2 regions of the Bradyrhizobium sp. th-b2 genome follow, and region 1 is predicted to be linked to the other one. Evidence: riboswitches for the same ligand, from Rfam matches in the RefSeq annotation. Region 1 holds a riboswitch; the other holds the start of a gene.
The links. Region 1 has a riboswitch for glycine ahead of gcvT (glycine cleavage system aminomethyltransferase GcvT). Riboswitches for the same ligand answer to the same signal wherever they lie in the genome.

Region 1 (7,224 bases):
ATCGACGGTGATGATCGCGATGACGAGCCGGACAAAGCGCGAGCCGACCGAATGCGGCAGGTGGTCCTGCTCGAGCAGCTCGTAGAGACGGTCGCGCAGCCCGGGATCGCTGATCGTGGGCTTGCCCGGAGCCGTCGCCACGATCAGCCTCTCCGTCAGGCGCTCGCCATCGCCTGCTCGATCGCCGACAGCGCGGCGTCCGCCTTGGCGCCGTCGGGACCGCCCGCCTGCGCCATGTCGGGCCGGCCGCCGCCGCCCTTGCCGCCGAGCACCTCGGAGCCCTTGCGCACCAGCTCAACCGCGTTGAAGCGCGAGGTCAGGTCGGCGGTGACGCCGACCACGATGCCGGCCTTGCCGTCCTCGGTGACGCCGACGATGGCGACCACGCCGGAGCCGATCTGCTTCTTGCCGTCGTCGACCAGGCTCTTGAGGTCCTTGGTCTCGACGCCCTCGACCGCGCGGGCGAGCAGCTTGACATTGCCGACCTCGCGCACGCCCGAGGCCGCGCCGTTCGACGACGCGCCGCCGCCGCCCATCGCGAGCTTCTTGCGGGCATCCGACAGGTCGCGCTCGAGCTTCTTGCGCTCCTCCATCAGGGCTGCGATGCGCGCCGGCACATCCTCGATCGTGGTGCGCAGCTCGGCCGCCGCGGTCTTGGCCAGCGCCATGGTGTCGTTGGCGTGCTTGCGCGCGTGGTGTCCAGTCAGCGCCTCGATGCGGCGAACGCCTGAGGCCACCGCGCTCTCGCTGGTCACCGAAATCAGGCCGATGTCGCCGGTGCGGCGGACATGGGTGCCGCCGCAGAGCTCGACCGACCAGCCGAGCGCATTCTGGCCGTGCTCGCGGGCACTCTTGCCCATCGAGACGACACGGACCTCGTCACCGTATTTCTCGCCGAACAGTGCGCGCGCACCCGCCTCGCGGGCGTCGTCGACACCCATGACGCGGGTCGTCACCTCGTCATTTTCCAGCACCACGTCGTTGGCGATGTCCTCGACCCGGGAGAGTTCTTCCGGCGTGATCGGCTTCGGATGCACGAAATCGAAGCGCAGGCGATCGGGCGCGACCAGCGAGCCGCGCTGGGCGATGTGATCGCCGAGCACCTGGCGCAGCGCCTCATGCAACAGATGCGTCGCCGAATGGTTCGCTCGGATCGACGAACGCCTGGCGTGGTCGACCTCGAGCTGCAGCGCGGTGCCGACGTTGAGCGTACCCTGCTCCACCGTGCCGACATGCACGAACAGATCGCCGGCCTTCTTCTGCATGTCGGTGACGCGGAATTTGACGCCTTCGCCGGTGAGGATGCCGACGTCGCCGACCTGACCACCTGACTCGGCATAGAACGGCGTCTGGTTCAGCACGATCGCGGCGCTCTCGCCGGCCTTGAGGCCGTCGACCTCGGCACCGTCCTTGACCAGCGCCGTCACTACGCCTTCCGCGCTCTCGGTCTCATACCCGAGGAATTCGGTCGCACCGAGTTTCTCGCGCAGCGGGAACCAGATGTTTTCGGTCGCCGCCTCGCCCGAACCGACCCAGGACGCACGCGCCTTCTCGCGCTGACGGTTCATCGCGTCGGTGAATGAGGCCTGATCGACGCTGATGCCGCGCGACTTCAGCGCGTCCTGCGTCAGGTCCAGCGGGAAGCCGTAGGTGTCGTACAGCGTGAACGCAGTGTCGCCGTCGAACATGTCGCCCTTCTTGAGGCCGGCGCTCTTCTCGTCGAGGATCGACAGGCCACGCACCAGCGTCTTGCGGAAGCGCGTCTCTTCCAGCCGCAGCGTCTCCTCGATCAGCTTCTCGGCGCGCACCAGGTCCGGATAGGCCTGGCCCATCTCGCGGACCAGCGCCCAGACCAGGCGATGCATCAGCGGCTCGCTGGCACCCAGAAGCTGCGCGTGGCGCATCGCGCGGCGCATGATCCGGCGCAGCACGTAGCCGCGGCCCTCGTTCGACGGCAGCACGCCATCGGCAATCAGGAACGCCGACGAGCGCAGATGGTCCGCGATCACCCGGTACGACGCGACGTTCTGCGCGTTCGGCCCATGGCCGAGCGCCGACGCGGCCGCATCGATCAAATGGCGGAACAGATCGGTCTCGAACACGCTCTCGACGCCCTGCAGGATGGCCGCCATGCGTTCCAGCCCCATGCCGGTGTCGATCGAGGGACGCGGCAGCGCCACGCGCTCCTCCTTCGTCACCTGCTCGTACTGCATGAACACCAGGTTCCAGAATTCGAGGAAGCGATCGCCATCCTCCTCCGGGCTGCCCGGAGGTCCGCCCCAGATGTGCTCGCCGCGGTCGATGAAGATCTCGGAGCACGGCCCGCACGGGCCGGTATCGCCCATCGCCCAGAAATTGTCCGAGGTCGGGATGCGGATGATGCGGTCCTCCGAGAAGCCCGCGATCTTCTTCCAATAGCCGGCCGCCTCGTCGTCGGTGTGGTAGACGGTGACGAGCAGCTTGTCCTTCTTCAGCCCGAAATCCTTGGTGATCAGATTCCAGGCGAGCTCGATCGCGCGCTCTTTGAAGTAGTCGCCGAACGAGAAATTGCCCAGCATCTCGAAGAAGGTGAGATGGCGCGCGGTGTAGCCGACATTGTCGAGGTCGTTATGCTTGCCGCCGGCGCGCACGCACTTCTGCGACGTCGTGGCGCGCTGATAGGCGCGCTTTTCGACACCGGTGAAGACGTTCTTGAACTGCACCATGCCGGCATTGGTGAACATCAAGGTCGGGTCGTTGCGCGGAACCAGCGGCGACGACGCCACGATCTCGTGGCCGTTCTCCTTGAAGAAGTTCAGAAATGTCGACCTGATGTCGTTGACGCTGCTCATGTTCATCCAATCGGAAAAAGGGGCCGGCCAGCCGCAAAAAGGCGTCATTTTCCGGCCGAACGCTTTTAGACATTGCCAGCTGCGGTGTCCAGAAACTGTGCAGGCGGATCATGGGCTTGCCGCGGCAGCACAAAGCCCATTGGATAGTTGCTGCAGCTGCGTTGACAGTCTTGGTGGCGCCGTGTTTTCTACCTACCTGTACTTAAGTCACGTCGGGAGAGACCGGCCTTGCGCCGGCGCCGAAGGAGCAACCGCCCCGGAAACTCTCAGGCAAAAGGACCGCGTGACGTCTGACATCTGGAAAGAGGCGCTGGGGTTATCCCCGATGCGTCCGCCGACGGGATAATACTCTCAGGCACAGCGACAGATGGGGCTTTCTGCAGGTTTCTCAAGGGGAAATAGGTCCCCTGCGGGAACCGCGAGGGCCCTGTGATGCTTGCGCGCGAAACTTCCCCGCTGAAACAGACCCCGCTGCACGCGTTGCACCTGGCGCGCGGCGCCAAGATGGTGCCGTTCGCCGGCTATGACATGCCGGTGCAATACACCGCCGGCGTGCTCAAGGAGCACCTGCACACCCGCAAGGAAGCCGGCCTGTTCGACGTGTCGCACATGGGCCAGCTTGTCCTGAAGGCCAAATCCGGCAAGGTCACCGATGCGGCGCTCGCGCTGGAGAAGCTGGTGCCGCAGGACATTGTTGGCATCGCGCCGGGACGGCAGCGCTACGCGCAATTCACCAACGACGACGGCGGGCTGCTCGACGATTTGATGGTCGCGAATTTCGGCGATCATTTGTTCCTGGTGGTCAACGCCGCCTGCAAGGCCGAGGACGAGGCGCATCTGCGCGCGCATCTCTCCGACGCCTGCGAAATCGTGTCGCTGGCCGACCGCGCGCTGATTGCGCTGCAGGGACCGAAAGCCGAATCGGCGCTGGCGAAACTTTGTGCAGATGTCAGTTCGATGAAATTCATGGACGCCGGCCCGCGCCGCGTCGCCGACATCGACTGCTTCGTCTCGCGCTCCGGCTATACCGGCGAGGACGGTTTTGAGATTTCGGTGCCGGCGGACAAGGCCGAAGCCCTGGTCACGGCGTTGCTGGACAATCCCGACGTGCTGCCGATCGGGCTCGGCGCGCGCGACAGCCTGCGGCTCGAAGCCGGGCTCTGCCTCTATGGCCACGATATCGACACCACGACGACGCCAGTCGAAGGCGCGCTGGAATGGTCGGTGCAGAAGGTGCGCCGCAGCGGCGGCGCCCGTGCCGGCGGTTTTCCGGGCGCCGACAAGATCCTCGCCCAATTCGCGCAAGGTGCCTCCCGCCGCCGTGTCGGCTTGAAGCCTGACGGCCGCGCACCGGTGCGCGAAGGTGCAGCCCTGTTTGCCGATCCGACCTCGACCGAGCCAATCGGCAAGGTGACGTCGGGCGGCTTCGGCCCGAGCCTCAATGCGCCGGTTGCGATGGGCTATCTGCCGACCTCGCTTTCCGCGCTCGACACCACCGTTTTCGCCGAAGTGCGCGGCCAGCGGCTGCCGCTGAAAGTCGCCGCCACGCCGTTCGTTCCCAATACCTACAAACGCTAGACGCCAAAGGATCGATCCCCATGACGACGCTGTACACGTCCGACCACGAATGGCTCCGCATCGAGGGCGACGTCGCCACGATCGGGATCACCGACTACGCGCAATCGCAGCTCGGCGACGTCGTGTTCGTCGAATTGCCCAAGGTCGGCCGCAGCCTGAAGAAGGCCGAGGCCGCCGCCGTCGTCGAATCCGTCAAGGCCGCCTCCGATGTCTACGCGCCGATCACCGGCGAGGTGATCGAGGTCAACGAAGAACTCGCGGCCGAGCCCGCGCTGGTCAATTCGGATGCCGGCGGCAAAGCCTGGTTCTTCAAGCTGAAGATATCAGACAAGAGCGAGCTCGGCGGCCTGATGGATGAGGCCGCCTACGCCGCGCACACCGCCTAAGGATCAGCCCAAGGATCAAGCCATGAACGCGCCCTTCAAGCCGATCAACGAAGCCGCCACTGATTTCGTCCGCCGCCACATCGGACCGTCGCCGCGCGACATCAACGCGATGCTGGAGACCGTCGGCGCTGCGAGCCTGCAAGCACTGATGAACGAGACGCTGCCGGCGTCGATCCGCCAGAAGGCGCCGCTCGATCTCGGCCGCGCGCTGAGCGAGACCGAGGCGCTTTCGCATATGAGCGAGCTCGCCGCACAGAACCAGGTGTTCACCTCGCTGATCGGCCAGGGCTACTCCGGCACCATCCTGCCCGCGGTGATCCAGCGCAACATCCTGGAGAACCCGGCCTGGTACACCGCCTATACGCCGTACCAGCCGGAGATCAGCCAGGGCCGGCTCGAAGCCCTGTTCAACTTCCAGAGCATGGTCTGCGACCTCACCGGGCTCGACGTCGCCAACGCCTCGCTACTCGACGAGGCGACCGCGGCGGCGGAAGCGATGGCACTCGCCGAGCGCCACTCGCAGGTCAAGGCGAAGGTCTTCTTCGTCGACAAGGAGGTGCATCCGCAGACGCTGGCGGTGATGCGCACGCGTGCCGCTCCGCTCGGCTGGGCGCTGGTCGTCGGCGATCCCCTGACCGAGCTCGACAAGGCCGACGTGCTCGGCGCGCTGCTGCAATATCCAGGCACCTCGGGCGCGGTGCGCGACCTTAAGCCCGCGATCGCATCGCTGCGCGCCAAGGGCGCGCTTGCGATCGTGGCGGCGGACCTGCTGTCGCTGACGCTGCTCACCTCGCCCGGCGAGCTCGGTGCCGACATCGCAATCGGCTCGGCGCAGCGGTTCGGCGTGCCGATGGGTTATGGCGGACCGCACGCCGCCTACATGGCGGTGCGCGACACGCTGAAGCGCTCGCTGCCCGGCCGCATCGTCGGCCTCTCCGTGGATTCGCGCGGCGCGCCGGCCTATCGCCTGGCGCTGCAGACCCGCGAACAGCACATCCGCCGCGAGAAGGCGACCTCGAACATCTGCACCGCGCAGGTGCTGCTCGCCGTGATCGCCTCGATGTATGCGGTCTATCACGGCCCCGAGGGCCTGACCCATATCGCACGCAGCGTGCATCGCCGCGCCACCGTGCTTGCCGCAGGCCTGCGCAAGCTCGGCTTTGCGCCTGTGAGCGAAGCGTTCTTCGACACCGTGACCGTCGAGGCTGGCGCAAAGCAGATCGAGATTGTCTCCCGCGCGCTGGCGGAGCGCATCAATCTGCGCATCGGCGCAACCACGCTCGGCATCGCGCTCGACGAGACCACGACGCCGGAGACCGTCGAGGCGGTGTGGCGCGTGTTCGGCGGCAAGCTCAGCTATGCCGAGATTGAGGCGGCCGCACGCGAGGCGCTGCCGAAGGAGCTGCGGCGCACCAGCGCCTTCCTCACCCATCCGGTGTTCAACACGCACCGCTCGGAGACCGAACTGCTGCGCTACATGCGCAAGCTCAGCGATCGTGACCTGGCGCTCGACCGCGCGATGATCCCGCTCGGCTCCTGCACCATGAAGCTGAACGCCACCACCGAGATGATCCCGCTGACCTGGCCGGCGTTCGGCAATCTGCATCCGTTCGCGCCGGCGGATCAGGCCAAGGGCTATCACGCGCTGTTCCAGCGGCTGGAGGCGTGGCTGTGCGACATCACCGGCTATGACGCGGTCTCGCTGCAGCCGAACTCCGGCGCGCAGGGCGAATATGCCGGGCTTCTCGCGATCCGCGGCTATCATCTCGCGCGCGGCGAGCCGCATCGCAAGGTGTGCCTGATCCCCTCCTCCGCGCATGGCACCAATCCGGCCTCGGCCGCGATGGTCGGCATGGACGTCGTGGTGGTGGCCTGTGACGCGCGCGGCGACGTCGATGTCGAGGACCTGCGCGCCAAGGCGCAGAAGCATTCGGCCAATCTCGCCGCTGTGATGATCACCTATCCGTCGACCCACGGCGTGTTCGAGGAGCATATCAGCGAGATCTGCGACGTCGTGCATGCGCATGGCGGACAGGTCTATCTCGACGGCGCCAACATGAATGCGCAGGTCGGGCTGTCCCGGCCCGGCGATTACGGCGCCGATGTCAGCCATCTCAACCTGCACAAGACCTTCTGCATCCCGCATGGCGGCGGCGGCCCCGGCATGGGCCCGATCGGCGTCAAGGCGCATCTTGCGCCCTATCTTCCCGGCCATCCCGCAACCGACGGCACGGTTGCGCACGCCATCGGCCCGGTGTCGGCCGCGCCGTTCGGTTCGGCGTCGATCCTGACCATCTCCTACATCTACATCCTGATGATGGGCGGCGAAGGGCTGACGCGCGCGACCGAGATCGCGATCCTCAATGCGAATTACATCGCGGCACGGCTGCAGCCGCATTTCCCGGTGCTGTATCGCAACGTCCGCGGCC
Region 2 (7,224 bases), on a different contig from region 1:
GTTCGCGTGAAGAAAACGCGTCAAACAAGAAACTAGAGCTTCGGTTCTGATTCAATCAGAACCGAAGCTTTAGAAGCGACAGTTCGAAACGAAAAATGGCCGGGACAACGCCCGGCCATTCGTCGTGAGCAAAATCGCAAGCTTACTCGGACTTGTCGATATTCCAGAAGATCGGTGTCGCCGGACCGTCGAGCACGCCGGTCAACGACTTCCGCCAGGCGCTCGGAACCGTGTACTGGCCGAGCGGGATGTAGATCACCTGATCGTAGGCCTCGGTCTGGATGTCAGCGGCGATCTTCTTCTTTTCCTCGGCCGAGCCGGCGCGCGCGAACTTGTCGCGCAGCTCCTCGATCTTCGGGTCCTCGGCCCACCCGAACCAGCCGCCGTTCTTGCCACGGCCGGTGATCGACGCGTTGACGATCGGATCGGCGACGTCAGCTGCGACCCAGTTGGTGAAGAACATATTCCAGCCGCCTTCCTTCGGCGACTTCTGGCTGGCGCGGCGGGTCACGACGGTCTGCCAGTCGGTGGCCTGGAAATCCACCTTGAAGCCGGCATCGCGCAACTGCTGCGCCACGACGATCGGCTGGGCCTTCAGCGTGGTGACATCGCCCGGCCCCATGATCACGACGGGCGTGCCGTCATAGCCGGACGCGGCAAGCGCCTTCTTGGCCTCCGCCATGCCGCTGCCCTTCACTAAGGTCTCGGCACCGACGTCGGTCTCCAGCGGCGTGCCGCAGACGAAGAAGGCGCCGCAAATCTTCTGGTACTTGGCATTGCCGACCAGCGCGTCGAGCACGTCCTTCTGGTTCATCGCCAGGAATGCGGCGCGGCGCACCTTCGGATTGTCGAACGGCGGATAGAGGAAGTTCATGCGACCAAGGGTCTGGAAGCCGAACTTGTTCAGCACGTCGATCTTGAGATCCGGATTGGCTTCGAGCACCGGCAGCATGTCAAACGGAAGCTGTTCCATGAAATCGATGTCGCCGGACTGCAGCGCGTTCACCGCGGTCTGCGCATCAGCCATCGTGATCCACTCGACGCGGTCGACCTTGACGACCTTGCCGCCCGCGGTCCAGCTCGCCGGCTCCTTGCGCGGCACGTAGTCCTTGTTCTTCTCGTAGACCGCCTTCACGCCCGGCTGGAATTCCGCCTGCACGAACTTGAACGGCCCGGAGCCGATCTGTTCCGGGATCGGCTTGTCCGGCGGCGTCTCGGCGAGACGCTTCGGCATCATGAACGGCACGCGCGACGACGGCTTGCCGATCGATTCGAGCACGAGGCCGTAGGGCTCCTTCAGCTTCAACGTGATGGTCTTGGCGTCGGTCGCCTCCAGGCTCGCGACGAAGTCCATCAGCTTCTGGCCCATGCCGTCGACCTTGCCCCAGCGCTGCAGCGAGGCGACGCAGTCTTCCGCGGTGACCGGCGCGCCGTCGTGCCACTTCAGGCCGTCGCGCAGCGTGAACGTATAGGTCAACTTGTCGTCGGACACCTTCCAGTCCGCCATCTGCGGCTGGATCTTGAAGTTGGAATCCGTCGCCAGCAACGTGTCATAGATCATGTAGCCATGATCGCGGGTGATGTAGGCGGTGGTCATGATCGGATCGATGACGCGCAGATCCGAGTGCATCACCGCGGTGATGGTCTTGCCCGCAGCCATCGCCTGCGGTGCCAAAGACAATTCCTGCGGCGCGAACGACAGTGCAAGCGCCGTCAACGCAGCCGCAAGCGTGCGGTGCTTCCAACGCGAGATAGGGAACATGCAATTTCTCCTGACGTGAAACTGGTCAAAGCCGGCTTATTCGTTATGCATGCGGTTCGTTATTTAGGCGAACTAACATGCTGTACGGCTTGTGAAATCGAGACTTGCACCAAGCGCAATGCGCGTCAATCGGTTTCGGGCGGGATCGGACGTACACAAACGAATGAGGCCGCGCGCCAGATTTTGGCTTTACAAATTCGTCGGCTGAGATTTTCGTAACGCGCGCGCGATGCCGGCGCGATCAAAACAACAAGAGAGAAAAACGATGAACCCAGCCAATCTTCCCTTTGATTCCGAAGCGATGCTGCAAGGGCTACGTAGCTGGGTGGAATGCGAGAGCCCGACCTGGGATTCGGCGGCGGTCGAACGCATGCTCGACCTTGCCGCGCGCGAGATGGCGATCATGGGTGCGACGATCGAACGCATCGCCGGACGCCAGGGCTTTGCCGGCTGCGTCCGCGCCCGTTTTCCTCATCCCAAGCAAGGCCAGCCCGGCATCCTGATCGCCGGTCACCTGGACACCGTGCACCCGGTTGGCACCATCGAGAAGCTGAAGTGGCGGCGCGAAGGCAACAAGTGCTTCGGGCCCGGCATCTTCGACATGAAGGGCGGCAACTATCTGTCGGTCGAGGCGATCAGACAATTGGCGCGCGCCGCATTCACGACGCCGCTGCCGATCACGGTGCTGTTCACCCCCGATGAAGAGGTCGGCACGCCGTCGACGCGCGACATCATCGAGGCGGAAGCCGCACGCAACAAATATGTGCTGGTGCCGGAGCCAGGCCGGCCGAACAACGGCGTCGTCACCGGTCGCTACGCGATCGCGCGCTTCAATCTGGAAGCAACAGGCAAGCCGAGCCATGCCGGCGCGACGCTGTCGTCCGGCCGCTCCGCGATCCGCGAGATGGCGCGGCAGATCATCGCCATCGACGGCATGACCACCGAGGACTGCACGTTCTCGGTCGGCATCGTGCATGGCGGCCAATGGGTCAATTGCGTCGCGACGACCTGCACCGGCGAAGCGCTCAGCATGGCCAAGCGCCAGGCCGATCTCGACCGCGGCGTCGAGCGCATGCTGGCGCTGTCGGGCACCGCCAACGACGTGACCTTCAAGGTGACGCGCGGCGTCACCCGCCCGGTGTGGGAGCCGGATGCCGGCACCATGGTGCTCTATGAAAAGGCAAAGAGCCTCGCGGCGGCGATGGGCCTCGATCTGCCGCACGGCAGCGCCGGCGGCGGATCGGACGGCAACTTTACCGGCGCGATGGGCATCCCCACGCTCGACGGCCTCGGCGTTCGCGGCGCCGATGCGCATACGCTCAACGAACATATCGAGGTCGACAGCCTCGCCGAGCGCGGCCGCCTGATGGCGGCGCTGCTGGCGACGCTGGACTGACGTCGATTTGCACTGCACAACACGTTGGCACTGCCGGATCGAAATTTAGCCTTGTCCAATTTTCAGGCTTCGCCTACGGTCCGGCCGTCCAACACGACGATGCGGGAGAGATCGGAGCGACAACATGCGTGTTGTTGGCTTCGGCGCCGACGGAGCAACCGCCCCGGAAACTCTCAGGCAAAAGGACTGTATCGTCAGGACGATCTGGAGAGAGACGAACATGGCCACACATCAAGGGCCATGACGTCCACCGAAGGGGATAGTTCGCTATTGGGCCTCGGCCCGATGCGGATCAAGCTCTCAGGTACCGTGACAGATGGGGCGCCGACGCCGGTTTCACCGGTGGTTCGGCGAACCTAACCCACGGGAGCCTGAAGACCACCATGCCTCACATTGCGATCATTGGCGCCGGCATCACCGGCGTGACGACGGCCTATGCCCTGCTCGAACGCGGCTACCGGGTGACTGTCCTCGACAGGCATCGCTACGCCGCGATGGAAACCTCGTTCGCCAATGGCGGACAGCTTTCCGCCAGCAACGCCGAAGTCTGGAACAGCGCCGCGACCATCCTCAAGGGTTTGCGCTGGATGCTCAGGAGCGACGCGCCGCTGCTGATGAATCCGAAGCCGAGCTGGCACAAATATTCCTGGATCGGCGAGTTCGTCGGCCACATCGGCCGCTATCTCAGCAACACCATCGAGACCACGCGGCTCGCCATCGAGGCGCGCAAACATCTGTTCTCGATCGCACAGCGCGAGAACATCGCCTTCGATCTCGAACGCCGCGGCATCCTGCACGTCTATCACGACAAGGCCGGCTTCGAAGCGGGCCTGCGGGTCAACACGCTGCTGCAGCAAGGCGGGCTCGACCGCCGGCCGGTAACGGCGGACGAAATCCGCGCCATCGAGCCCGCGCTGCAGACGGCCTGCTATGGCGGCTTCTTCACACCGTCGGATGCAACCGGCGATATCCACAAGTTCACCCGCGGGCTCGCCGACGCCTGCATCCGCCGCGGCGCGGCCTTCATCCACGAAGCCGATGTCGATGCGATCGCGCGCGGCGATGACGGCTTCCGCATCAGCTGGAACGAAGCCGCTTCGCACGACGCTGACGTCGCGACGCGGCATGAGTTGCAGGCGGACGGTGTAGTCATCTGCGCCGGGGTGGCGAGCCGCTACTTCGCTGGCATGCTCAACGACCGCGTCAATGTCTATCCGGTGAAGGGCTATTCGATCACCGTGCAACTCGATGCGCCGCAGAGCCGGGACGCTGCGCCGACCGTCAGCCTGCTCGATGAAGCTGCGAAAATCGTCACCAGCCGGCTCGGCGCCGACCGCTTCCGCGTCGCCGGCACCGCTGAGTTCAACGGCTTCAACCGCGACATTCGCGCCGACCGGATCCAGCCGCTGGTGGACTGGGTGCGACATCATTTCCCAGGGATCGACACGTCGACGATCGTGCCATGGGCGGGCCTGCGACCGATGATGCCGAACATGATGCCGGTGGTTCGCGCCGGACGGATTCCGGGCGTGTTCTACAATACGGGCCACGGTCATCTCGGCTGGACGCTGTCTGCCGCGACGGCGCAGATGGTCGCAGGGGCGATCGATGATTGCAGCGACCTCGACACGCCTTCAATGGTGCCGTCGCAGGTCGATACGACCGAGACCACTCACGCAGATTTCCCCTAATTGTCCGGCCGAAGAGGAAGAATATGAGCGTATTTGCCTATGGCCAAGTCGGAATTCGCTGAGAAACGCCGCGTGATAGGAACTAGCGTCACAATGGGAAAAAGCGCTTCATCGCGGGAGGGGACAATGCGCATTGGGGTGGCGGGCACGCATGACATTGCGCCGACTCCGTGCCGTCTTTCCAAAACAGTCAAAGCTCAGCCTTCTGCACAGGGCTCCACGAAAGGCGCGACATGACAATTGAGACGTTGACCAAGCCGGATCAGATTGCCGCAGAGCTGTGCGCGGCCGTCGACCGAAACTTCGACGATCAGATCGCGTTCCTGTCACGCATGGTGCAGTTCCGCAGCTTGCGCGGACAGGAAGCGCCGCAACAAGTTTGGCTGGCCGAGCAGTTCGCAAAACGCCGCTACGACGTCGATGTGTTCAGCCTTGCGGACGTCAACCTGATGAGCCATCCGAAGGCTGCGCCAATGGACGGCATCGATCTTGCCGGATCGCAGCAGGTTGTTGCGACGAAGAACAGCAAAGGCAGCGGGCGCAGCCTGATCCTGCAAGGTCATATCGACGTGGTGCCGGAGGGGCCCGCTGACCTTTGGGATCAGCCGCCGTTCGCAGCCGCCGTGCGCGACGGCTGGATGTTCGGGCGTGGTGCGCAAGACATGAAGGCCGGTGTCTCGGCAATGATCTTCGCGCTCGATGCGATCCGCGACGCCGGATATGCCCCGGGCGGGCGCATCCATCTGCAGACCGTGGCCGAGGAAGAGAGCACCGGCAACGGCGCATTGTCCACTCTGATGCGCGGCTATCGCGCCGACGCCTGTCTCATTCCCGAACCAACCGGACACACGCTCACGCGCGCCCAGGTCGGCGCCATCTGGTTTCGCCTGCGCGTCCGCGGCACGCCGGTGCATGTCGCCTATTCCGAGGCCGGTACCAGCGCCATCCTGTCGGCGATGCATCTGGTGCGCGCGTTCCAGGATTACACCAAAACGCTCAATGCCCGGGCGCTCGACAACAGCTGGTTCCGCAGCGTCAAGAATCCGATCAAGTTCAACGTCGGGATCATCAAAGGCGGCGACTGGGCCAGTTCGACCGCGGCCTGGTGCGAGCTGGATTGCCGGCTCGGTCTGCTGCCGGGCGAGACACCGCGAGAGGCGATGCGTGGCATCGAGGAATGCCTGGCCGATGCGCACAAGGCCGACGACTTCCTGTCCGACAATCCGGCTGAGCTTGTGTGGAGTGGTTTTCAGGCAGACCCAGCGGTGTGCGAGCCTGGCAGCGAAGCGGAAGCAGCTCTGTCGGCCGCCCATCACTCCGTGTTCCAGGCTTCAATGCAGGAGCGCCTGTCTACCGCCGTCAACGACACCCGCTACTATTGCGTCGACTACGGCATCCCTGCCCTTTGCTATGGTCCTTACGGTATCGGCCCACATGCGTTCAACGAGCGCGTCGAGCTCGACAGCCTTCGCAAGACAACGCAGAGCATCGCATTGTTCGTCGCTAACTGGTGCGGCGTGATGAGAGCGTGAATGGACTTGTCGTTTCAGGTCGGTGGCGCATGACGAAATGTGCAATTCGAAATAGCAGCTTCGGATGGAGCAGCTTCAGACCAAGGGAGGCTTCCAACGGCCTGAACCGCGCCTTGATATAGCGTCGCCATTGGCACAGTATTTGCCTGCAAATTCATCACTTTCGCGCTAGCTTTGAGAGAAGACGCAGAAGCGCATGAGACACATCACGGGGACACCATGAGTATGATGCGGCCCAGCCTTCGCTTCGCACCGCCTGACGACGGGAGATAGCAACGATGATCGGCTATCTCATCCGCCGCATCCTCGCTGCCGTTCCCGTGATGGGCGTGGTGGCTCTGTTCGTGTTCCTGTTGCTGCGGCTGACGCCGGGCGACCCCGCCGCCATTCTCGCCGGCGACAATGCGACGCCGGAGCAGCTCGAACGCATCAGGACCTCGCTTGGTCTCAACGAGCCGATCTACATACAGTTCTACACCTGGGTCGCCAGACTGCTGCATGGCGACCTCGGCGTCTCCTTGATCTCGAACAAGCCGATCCTCGAGATGATCGGCCCGCGCCTCGAACCGTCGATCTCGGTCGCGCTCGCCACCATCATCCTCTCGATCCTGGTGGCGGTGCCGCTCGGCGTGATCGCGGCGTGGAAGCACGGCACATGGATCGATCGCTTCGTGATGGGGCTCTCGGTGCTCGGCTTCTCGGTGCCGGTGTTCGTGATCGGCTATGTGCTGATCCAGATCTTTGCGATCGATCTGCGCTGGGTGCCGGTGCAGGGCTTCAAGAGCATCTCGGCCGGCTTCGGTCCATTCTTCGAGCGCATCATCCTGCCGACTTGCACGCTCT

Region 2: linked by a shared signal. The riboswitch ahead of K359_RS52770 (D-amino acid dehydrogenase) and the one ahead of gcvT (glycine cleavage system aminomethyltransferase GcvT) in region 1 are both predicted to bind glycine.

What each region holds. Positions count from the first base shown of each region.
Region 1 is NZ_AUGA01000051.1:43,174-50,397, forward strand. It holds gene K359_RS0137720 (cyclic nucleotide-gated ion channel) at 1-144, opposite strand, end outside; gene alaS (alanine--tRNA ligase) at 156-2,831, opposite strand; glycine riboswitch at 3,034-3,123, shown strand; gene gcvT (glycine cleavage system aminomethyltransferase GcvT) at 3,264-4,409, shown strand; gene gcvH (glycine cleavage system protein GcvH) at 4,430-4,795, shown strand; gene gcvP (aminomethyl-transferring glycine dehydrogenase) at 4,818-7,224, shown strand, end outside.
Region 2 is NZ_AUGA01000020.1:31,687-38,910, forward strand. It holds gene K359_RS0123550 (ABC transporter substrate-binding protein) at 143-1,762, opposite strand; gene K359_RS0123555 (M20/M25/M40 family metallo-hydrolase) at 2,028-3,158, shown strand; glycine riboswitch at 3,251-3,357, shown strand; glycine riboswitch at 3,361-3,476, shown strand; gene K359_RS52770 (D-amino acid dehydrogenase) at 3,542-4,849, shown strand; gene K359_RS0123565 (ArgE/DapE family deacylase) at 5,083-6,381, shown strand; gene K359_RS0123570 (ABC transporter permease) at 6,660-7,224, shown strand, end outside.